One region of the Pseudomonas lyxosi genome, then DNA from elsewhere that is predicted to be linked to it. Evidence: predicted binding sites of a transcription regulator. Region 1 holds the regulator's gene; the other holds the start of a gene.
What was found. Region 1 encodes sigma-54, which starts transcription at its own class of promoters, with help from an activator protein. Its sites were predicted from a motif close to ANTGGCATNNANNTTGCTNT; they were not measured.
Positions count from the first base shown of each region.

Region 2: the regulator sigma-54 is predicted to act here: its motif matches at 1,818-1,837, upstream of ACMXYI_RS28515 (CmpA/NrtA family ABC transporter substrate-binding protein).

Region 1 is NZ_CP180481.1:2,436,784-2,441,910, reverse strand. It holds gene ACMXYI_RS11275 (KpsF/GutQ family sugar-phosphate isomerase) at 1-394, shown strand, start outside; gene ACMXYI_RS11270 (KdsC family phosphatase) at 394-918, shown strand; gene lptC (LPS export ABC transporter periplasmic protein LptC) at 926-1,498, shown strand; gene lptA (lipopolysaccharide transport periplasmic protein LptA) at 1,485-2,033, shown strand; gene lptB (LPS export ABC transporter ATP-binding protein) at 2,033-2,758, shown strand; gene ACMXYI_RS11250 (RNA polymerase factor sigma-54) at 2,943-4,436, shown strand; gene hpf (ribosome hibernation-promoting factor, HPF/YfiA family) at 4,511-4,819, shown strand; gene ptsN (PTS IIA-like nitrogen regulatory protein PtsN) at 4,832-5,127, shown strand, end outside.
Region 2 is NZ_CP180481.1:6,213,675-6,218,801, forward strand. It holds gene rmf (ribosome modulation factor) at 302-517, shown strand; gene ACMXYI_RS28510 (quinone-dependent dihydroorotate dehydrogenase) at 708-1,727, opposite strand; gene ACMXYI_RS28515 (CmpA/NrtA family ABC transporter substrate-binding protein) at 1,957-3,168, shown strand; gene ACMXYI_RS28520 (ANTAR domain-containing response regulator) at 3,184-3,759, shown strand; gene ACMXYI_RS28525 (nitrate/nitrite transporter) at 4,099-5,127, shown strand, end outside.

The sequences.
Region 1 (5,127 bases):
CCGACGCCTGCTGCTGAAAGTGGAAACCGTCATGCACGCCGGCGCAGAACTGCCCCAGGTGCAACGTGGCACGCTACTCAAGGACGCCTTGATGGAAATGACCCGCAAGGGCCTTGGCATGACCGCGATTGTGGAGGCCGACGGCAAACTGGCCGGGATCTTCACGGACGGCGACTTGCGTCGCACCCTTGACCGGACCATCGACATCCACCATACGACCATCGACGAGGTCATGACCGTTCATGGCAAGACCGCGCGGGCCGATATGCTGGCAGCCGAAGCCCTGAAAATCATGGAAGACCATCGAATCAACGCGCTGGTGGTGGTGGACAAGGAGGACCGTCCGATCGGCGCCTTCAACCTGTCCGATCTGCTGCGCGCAGGAGTAATGTGATGAGCACCGACCTGCTGCAACGCGGCAAGACCATCAAACTGGCGGTTTTCGACGTCGATGGCGTACTGACCGACGGACGCCTGTACTTCCTCGAAGACGGCAGCGAATTCAAGACGTTCAACACCCTCGACGGCCAGGGCATCAAGATGTTGATGGCAGCCGGCGTGCAGACCGCTATCATCAGCGGCCGCAAGACCCCGGTGGTCGAGCGACGAGCGAAGAACCTCGGTATTCCACACGTGTACCAGGGGCGCGAAGACAAACTGGTGGTACTCGACGAACTTCTTGCCCAACTCAACCTAAGCTATGAACAAGTCGCCTATCTCGGCGACGACCTGCCGGACCTGCCGGTGATTCGTCGCGTCGGTCTGGGCATGGCGGTGGCAAACGCTGCCAGTTTCGTCCGTGAACACGCCCACGGCATCACCCAGGCCCGCGGTGGCGAGGGTGCCGCTCGCGAATTCTGTGAATTGATCCTGCGCGCCCAAGGCCGCCTCGATGCGGCCAACGCTGCGTACCTGTGAGCCAACCATGCTGAGCAAAAAGATTCGCAAATTCCTGGTGTTCGGTTGCATCGCAGCGATATTCGCGGCGGTCGGCTACTGGAACATCAGCCCGGAACGCTTCCTCGATCAGCCGGTGGCAAAGATCGATGAAACCGCGATCGACTATTACGCGATCAACGCCCACAGCGTGCAATACCTGCCAGACGGCAAACTGCAATACGAAATGACGTCCGACAAGGTTGAACACCTGAAAGCCACCGAAGTGACGCTGCTGACCAATCCCGACTTGAACATGTTCCGCGGCACCGAGTTTCCGTGGCATGTCCAGAGCGAGCACGGCGAAGTGAATCCCGACGGCACTCAGGTCGAACTGATTGACTCGGTGCGCATCACGCGCTTCGACGAGAAAAACCGCAAGACCCTGATTACCACCACCCGCATGACAGTGTTCCCGCAGCAGCAATATGCGCAGACCGAGCAACCCGTTAGAATCGACGGCGCTGGTGGTGTGTCGACTGGCAAGGGAATGAAAGCGTATTTGAAAGAAAGCAGGATACACCTGCTATCTAACGTAAGAGGACAGTATGAGGCTCGTTAAAACCCTCCCTATTTTGCTCGGTCTGAGCGCAGCACTGGGAAGCGTGAGCGCCTGGGCTCTGCCGAACGATCAAGAGCAGCCTATCCGCATCCAGGCCGACGATGCCCAACTGGACGACAAGAATGGTGTTGCCACCTATAAAGGTGACGTGATCATTACCCAGGGCTCGATGATTGTTAAAGGCAATACTGTGACCATCACCCGCACCCCGGCCGGCGACATCGACGTGGTGACTTCGGTGGGCAATCTGGCCTACTTCGAGCAGATGCAGACGGCTGGCGACACCAAGCCGGTTCAGGGCTACGGAGTGACCATCCAGTACCACGCCTCGCAAAACCGCGTCGTGTTGATCGATCGCGCCAAAGTCATCGACAAGGACAACAACGTCACCCAAGGCGAGAAAATCGTCTACGACACGGTCAAGAAGCTTGCGAGCGCCGGTCGCGCGACGGGCAACAAGGTCACCGAGTCGCGTCCGCGCATCGACATGGTGATCCAGCCGAAGAAGAAAACCGACGAGCAAAAGGCCCAGTAATGGCAACTCTGAAAGCTCAGCATCTGGCCAAGAGCTACAAGAGCCGCCAGGTCGTGCGTGACGTCAGCCTGTCGATCGACAGCGGTCAGATCGTCGGCCTGCTGGGTCCCAACGGCGCCGGCAAGACCACCTGCTTTTACATGATTGTCGGCCTGGTACAGGCCGATCAGGGCCGCGTACTGATTGACGACCTGGATGTCAGCCACCAGCCTATGCACGGTCGTGCGAAGGCCGGTATCGGCTATCTTCCGCAAGAAGCATCGATCTTCCGCAAACTCTCGGTAGCCGACAACATCATGGCGATCCTCGAGACCCGCAAGGAACTCGACAAGGCCGATCGTCGCAAAGAGCTGGAAAGCCTGCTGCAGGAATTCCACATCAGCCATATCCGCGACAACCTCGGGATGAGTCTGTCCGGTGGTGAACGCCGCCGTGTGGAAATCGCCCGGGCACTGGCCACCAATCCGAAATTCATCCTGCTCGACGAACCGTTCGCCGGCGTGGACCCGATTTCGGTGGGCGACATCAAACAGATCATCTATCACCTCAAGGCCAAGGGCATTGGCGTGCTGATCACTGACCACAACGTCCGTGAAACCCTGGATATCTGCGAAACCGCCTACATCGTCAACGATGGCCAACTGATCGCCGAAGGTGACTCTGCCACCATCCTGGCCAACGACCTGGTCAAGGAAGTGTATCTGGGCCATGAGTTCCGCCTGTAAGCACTGAGGTGTCTGGCTGGTTGCCCGAGCGCTTGTCTCGATAAAAAATCAACATTTTTTTATTGTTACAGCGCTCTAGGCAAACGCTGCAGTTTCGGGCATATAATTTGCTTATGTTTGGCGCTCCGGCGCCCTGTAGTGGATGGCGCATGTGCGCCGGCGAATAAGGTGTTAAGCCCCTGCCATGAAACCATCGCTAGTCTTGAGAATGGGCCAGCAGCTGACGATGACACCGCAGCTGCAACAGGCCATCCGCCTGCTCCAATTGTCGACCCTGGACCTGCAACAGGAAATCCAGGAGGCCCTGGAGTCCAATCCGATGCTCGAACGCCAGGAAGAAGGCGACGACTTCGATAACGCCGACCCCTTGGCCGACAAAGCCGAACAGCAACCCAACGTAGACATTCAGGAACCCTCCTACCAGGAAACCGCCCCGACGGTTGATAACCTCGAGGAAGGCGACTGGAACGAACGCATCCCCAACGAACTGCCCGTCGATACCGCGTGGGAAGACGTCTACCAGACCAGCGCCAGCAGCCTGCCGAGCAACGATGACGACGAGTGGGACTTCACCACCCGGACATCGGCCGGCGAAAGCCTGCAAAGCCACCTGCTGTGGCAACTGAACCTGGCCCCGATGTCCGACACCGATCGCCTGATCGCCGTGACCCTGATCGACTGCATCAACAATCAGGGCTACCTGGACGAAACCCTCGAGGAGATTCTCGAAGCGTTCGACCCGGAACTGGACATCGAACTGGACGAAATCGAAGCCGTCCTGCACCGCATCCAGCAATTCGAACCCGCTGGTATCGGCGCCCGCAACCTGGGCGAATGCCTGCTGCTGCAATTGCGCCAGTTGCCCGCCAAGACGCCTTGGCTGGTCGAGGCCAAACGCCTGGTCACCGATTACATCGACCTGCTTGGCAGCCGCGATTACAGCCAGCTGATGCGTCGCATGAAGCTCAAGGAAGATGAACTGCGCCAGGTGATTGAACTGGTGCAGAGCCTCAACCCGCGCCCAGGCTCGCAAATCGAGTCCAGCGAAGCCGAATACGTCGTTCCCGACGTGATCGTACGCAAGGACAACGAACGCTGGCTGGTGGAACTGAACCAGGAATCCGTGCCACGACTGCGAGTCAACGCTCAATACGCCGGTTTCGTGCGCCGCGCCGATACCAGCGCCGACAACACCTTCATGCGCAATCAGTTGCAAGAAGCCCGCTGGTTCATCAAGAGCCTGCAAAGCCGCAACGAAACCCTGATGAAAGTAGCCACTCAGATCGTCGAGCATCAGCGCGGCTTTCTTGAATACGGCGACGAAGCCATGAAACCGCTGGTCCTGCATGACATCGCCGAAGCGGTGGGCATGCACGAGTCGACGATTTCACGGGTGACCACGCAGAAATTCATGCATACCCCACGGGGCATATATGAACTGAAATACTTTTTCTCCAGCCACGTCAGCACCTCCGAGGGCGGTGAATGCTCGTCCACGGCGATCCGCGCGATCATCAAAAAACTGGTTGCCGCGGAAAATCAGAAAAAGCCGTTGAGTGACAGCAAGATCGCTGGTTTACTGGAGGCACAAGGCATTCAGGTGGCTCGCCGCACCGTCGCCAAGTACCGCGAATCCCTCGGGATCGCGCCTTCGAGCGAACGCAAGCGGTTGATGTAGAGCCACGCCACAGCGTTCCAGTGGCAGGCATTTCTGCCTGCCGCTTTATGCACTGGCAACGAAGGAGAAGCTGTATGCAAGTCAACATCAGTGGACACCAACTGGAAGTGACCGAACCTCTTCGCACCTACATCGGCGAAAAACTCGAACGATTAGAGAGGCATTTCGACAAGATCACCAACGTGCAGGTCACGATGACGGTCGAAAAGCTCAAGCAGAAAATCGAAGCCACGCTGCATATTCCCGGCAATGAAGTGGTCGCAAACGCGGAGCATACCGATATGTACGCGGCGATCGACGCACTGACCGACAAGCTGGATAAACAACTCAAAAAGCATAAGGAAAAGACCCAAAGCCTCCTCCAGGGCGCGACCGGTCGTTAACACTCCCAACCCATGATCCGACTTGAAAGCATCCTGACCCCCGGCCGTTCCCTCGTGAACGTGCCGGGCGGCAGTAAAAAGAAAGCCCTCGAGCAAATTGCCAACCTTATCCACAAAGAAGTGCCGGATCTGGAGATGCAAGATGTCTTCGAGGCTCTGATTGCCCGTGAAAAACTCGGCTCAACCGGTTTTGGCAACGGCATCGCCATTCCCCACTGCCGCCTGAAGGGCTGCACCTCGCCCATCAGCGCCCTGATGCACCTTGATGCACCTATTGATTTCGACGCCATCGACGGCGCTCCGGTTGA
Region 2 (5,127 bases), 2.9 Mb from region 1:
CACTAAAGGATTACCCCCATCATCCAGCGAGGAGCTGATCATACCGGGGTTTTGCCAATAAACACGGGACAACATCGTGTTACTTATCGCCATACCATCTTTATGGTTACGTCCTTATGACAAAACGATCATTCCCTCGATGTGACGCATTGGTTAGAACTCAATACAGGTTGACGCCGCAATGACGTCAACACCTTGGCTCGCGACGCCGGCAGCGAGCCCCCAACGGCAGGAGTTTTTCTGCCAGACCTCAATTGAGGTCGACGCGATAAATACAGTCAACAAGTGAGGGCAACACCCTATGAGAAGACTTAAGCGTGATCCGTTGGAAAGAGCATTTTTGCGCGGATATCAATATGGCGTTGGTGGCAAATCCCGTGAGCTTTGCCCATTTACTCTACCGTCGGTACGCCAAGCCTGGATTAACGGCTGGCGAGAAGGACGCGGCGACAACTGGGACGGTATGACCGGCACTGCGGGAATCCATAGACTCAACGAACTTCACGCCGTCGGCTAACACAGGGCACACACTCCGACACGACAATCTGATTACGTAACGACTTACCACGCACGCCCCATCCGGGCGGCGGGCTTCGGCCCAGGGGCTCCCTCGAGGAGCCCTTTTTTATGCCTGCTTTTCGCCGAAATACAATTCCCTTGTAGCAGCTGCCGAACGCAGCCTCGCGGTGCTCGGCAGCTGCTACAAGTCAGCGCAAGGCGGCGATGGCGTCTACAGATTCACGAATCAGCGCCGGGCCTTTATAGATGAAGCCGGAATAGAGCTGCACCAAGCTGGCACCCGCAGCGATTTTCTCAGCCGCGTGCTTGCCTTCGGTGATGCCGCCCACGGCGATGATCGGCAAGCGACCGGCCAACTCGGCCGCCAGCACCTTCACGGTGTGGGTGCTCTTGTCGCGAACCGGTGCGCCGGACAAACCGCCCGCCTCGTCACCATGCTCCATGCCTTCTACGCCGACGCGGCTCAGGGTGGTGTTGGTGGCGATCGCCGCGTCCATCCCGGTTTCGATCAGCGCTTGCGCAACCTGAGCGGTTTCTTCGTCGGTCATGTCCGGCGCAATCTTGATCGCCAGTGGTACATGCTTGCCATGGCGCAGCGCCAGTTCTGCGCGACGCGTGGCCAGGTCGGCCAACAATTGCTTCAGCGAATCGCCGAATTGCAGGCTGCGCAGGCCCGGGGTGTTCGGCGAGCTGACGTTGACCGTCACGTAGCTGGCGTGGGCGTAGACCTTGTCCAGGCAGATCAGGTAGTCGTCGACCGCTCGCTCAACCGGGGTATCGAAGTTTTTGCCGATATTGATGCCCAGCACGCCCTTGTACTTGGCCGCCGCCACTCGGGCCAGCAGGTGATCGACGCCGAGGTTGTTGAACCCCATGCGGTTGATGATCGCCTCGGCATCCGGCAGACGGAAAATCCGTGGCTTCGGGTTGCCCGGTTGCGGACGCGGGGTGATGGTGCCGATCTCGACAAAGCCAAAACCCAGTTGCGCAAAACCGTCGATGGCCGCGCCGTTCTTGTCCAGACCGGCCGCCAGACCCACCGGGTTCGGGAAGTCGAGGCCCATGACGGTCACCGCCATTTTCGCCGGCGCCTTGCACAGCAAGCCGTTGAGCCCCAAACGCCCGCCCGCGCCGATCAGGTCCAGGGACAGATCGTGGGAGGTTTCCGGGGAAAGTTTGAACAACAGCTGACGGGCCAGGGTGTACATGGGCGGGTTTGACTCTGGGCTACGAAAAGTGGCGGCGATTATAGCCGGGCATCGGGGTTGCAGGCGAGGCACACGACAAAATCAGCGGGCGATGGCATATGCCTTGCACCGTCACTGACATCAGCACTCATGCCAACGGCGGGATGAGTCGAAAGACAAAGGCGTCGTCACTTGGCCTTGCCCTGGCAAGCAGCCCGGTCCGGCGCTTTTTTATGGAAGGTGTTTACCGATGATTGAAGTTCCAGCCAACCCTCTGGCCTGGGTCAACGGCAGCGATGCCCCGGAAAAGACCGAAATCAACCTCGGCTTCATGGCCCTGAGCGACTGCGCTTCCGTGGTGGTCGCGGCCACGCAGGGCTTTGCCCAACCTTATGGCCTGACCCTGAACCTCAAGCGCCAGTCGTCCTGGGCCAACCTGCGGGACAAACTGGTCAGTGGCGAACTCGATGCCGCCCACAGTCTGTACGGTTTGATCTACGCCGTGCATTTGGGCATCGGCGGTGTCGCGTCGACCGACATGGCGGTGCTCATGGGCCTCAATCAGAATGGCCAGAGCATCAACCTTTCCCATGGCTTACAGACTTTAGGCGTGACCAGTCCTGAAGCACTGGACCGACACGTGCACCAAAGTCGCCCAAAACTCACCTTCGCCCAGACATTTCCTACGGGCACCCACGCCATGTGGCTGTATTACTGGCTCGCGAGTCAGGGTATTCATCCGTTGCAGGACGTCGACAGCGTGGTCGTGCCGCCGCCGCAAATGATCGCGCACCTGCAAGCCGGGCGCATCGATGGCTTCTGCGTCGGCGAACCATGGTCCGCCAGCGCGGTGCAGCAAAACCTGGGGTTCACGATGGCCACCACCCAGACCATCTGGCCCGATCACCCGGAAAAAGTCCTCGGCTGCACCCGTGCCTTTGTCGAGCAATACCCCAACACCGCACGGGCGCTGGTGATGGCGATCCTCGAAGCCAGCCGTTTCATCGAACAAAGCACGGAAAATCGCTGCAGCACCGCGAAGCTGTTGAGTGCGCCCGAATACCTCGACGCGCCACTCGATTGCATCGCGCCGAGGTTGCTTGGTGACTACGCCGATGGCCTGGGTAATCGCTGGCAGGACCCGCACGCGCTGCGCTTCCATGGTGATGGCGAGGTCAATCTGCCGTATCTGTCCGATGGCATGTGGTTCATGACCCAGTTCCGCCGCTGGGGTTTGTTGCGCGACGACCCGGACTACCTGGGCGTGGCCCGGCAGGTCCAGCAACTAGACTTGTATCGAGAGGCCGCCACCGCTGTAGGTGTGGCCACGAGTGATCAGCCAATGCGCAGCAGCCAGTTGATCGACGGCAAGGTCTGGGATGGCCTGGACCCCGCCGGCTATGCCCGCAGTTTCAAGCTGCACGCCATGAGCGACAGCTCGCCCCTTCTCGCCAGCCGCTGACAGGAGACTGCGAATATGTTGCGTATCCTGCTGATCAACGACACCGCGAAGAAAGTCGGTCGCCTGAAGGCGGCGCTGACCGAAGCCGGGTTCGAGGTGATCGACGAGTCGGGCCTGACCATCGACCTGCCCGCACGCGTCGAAACGGTGCGTCCGGACGTGATTTTGATCGATACCGAGTCACCGAGCCGCGATGTGATGGAACAAGTGGTGCTGGTAAGCCGCGATCAACCGCGACCGATCGTGATGTTTACAGACGAACATGACCCCGATGTGATGCGTCAGGCGATCAAGTCCGGGGTCAGTGCCTACATCGTCGAAGGCATCCACGCACAGCGCTTGCAGCCGATTCTCGACGTGGCCATGGCGCGCTTTGAAAGCGACCAGGCCCTGCGCGCCCAACTCAACGCCCGTGACCAGCAACTGGCCGAGCGCAAGCGGATCGAGCTGGCCAAAGGGCTGCTGATGAAAATGAAGGACTGCAACGAGGAAGAGGCCTACACCCTGATGCGCCGGCAGGCCATGAGCCGGCAGCAGAAGCTGATTCAGGTGGCGGAGCAGATCATTGCCATGAGCGAGTTGCTCGGGTAACCGATCGTTCCCACGCTCCGCGTGGGAATGCCGCCATGGACGCTCTGCGTCCGCTTCGAGCTGTGACGCAGAGCGTCACGGGATGCATTCCCACGCAGAGCGTGGGAACGATCTGCGTGAACCTGGCACAGATCTCGCTAGGTAATCACTACAGGTAACCAACGGCGGTTGCCCCACCTACGACAAAGACGTCGCTCACCTCATTCGCCCTTTGGCGAATCCGGTGGCGGCGTTTTTTTGTTTTGGCCCCACAGACCGGGGCCGGTGGTGCGGCCGATGCGGCGCCCCACCTGCAAGCTCATGACTCCTTCTCGAGACTCCTAACAGCTGAGGTGCGCGATGAATTCAAGCTTCTGGAAATCTGGCCATACCCCGACATTGTTCGCGGCCTTCCTCTATTTCGACCTGAGTTTCATGGTCTGGTACCTGCTCGGCCCACTGGCAGTGCAGATCGCCGCCGACCTGCACCTGACCACCCAGCAGCGCGGGCTGGTGGTGGCCACGCCGATTCTGGCCGGGGCCGTATTGCGCTTTGTAATGGGCTTGCTGGCTGATCGCCTGTCGCCGAAAACCGCCGGGCTGATTGGCCAGGTAATCGTCATCTGCGCCCTGTTCGGTGCCTGGAAACTCGGCATCCACAGTTATGAACAAGCGCTGGTGCTGGGCCTGTTCCTCGGCATGGCCGGCGCGTCCTTCGCCGTCGCCCTGCCGCTGGCCTCGCAATGGTATCCACCACAACACCAAGGCAAAGCCATGGGCATTGCCGGTGCCGGTAACTCGGGCACCGTGCTCGCTGCACTGATCGCCCCGGTGCTGGCCGCTGCATTTGGCTGGAGCAACGTGTTCGGCTTCGCCCTGATCCCGCTGATCCTGACCATCATCGTCTTCGCCTGGCTGGCCAAAAACGCGCCTGAGCGGCCGAAAGCCAAGTCGATGTCCGACTACTTCAAGGCCTTGGGCGACCGCGACAGCTGGTGGTTCATGTTTTTCTACAGCGTGACCTTCGGTGGCTTCATCGGCCTGGCCAGCGCCCTGCCCGGCTATTTCAACGACCAATATGGCCTGAGCCCGGTGACCGCCGGTTATTACACCGCCGCCTGTGTATTTGGTGGCAGCTTGATGCGTCCGTTGGGCGGCGCTCTGGCCGACCGTTTCGGTGGCATTCGCACCCTTTTGGGGATGTACACGGTGGCGGCGGTCTGCATCGCAGCGGTGGGTTTCAATCTGCCGAGTTCCTACGCGGCACTGGCACTTTTCGTCTGCACCATGCTCGGTTTGGGTGCCGGTAACGGCGCTGTTTTCCAATTGGTGCCGCAGCGTTTTCGTCGCGAGATCGGTGTGATGACCGGTTTGATCGGCATGGCCGGC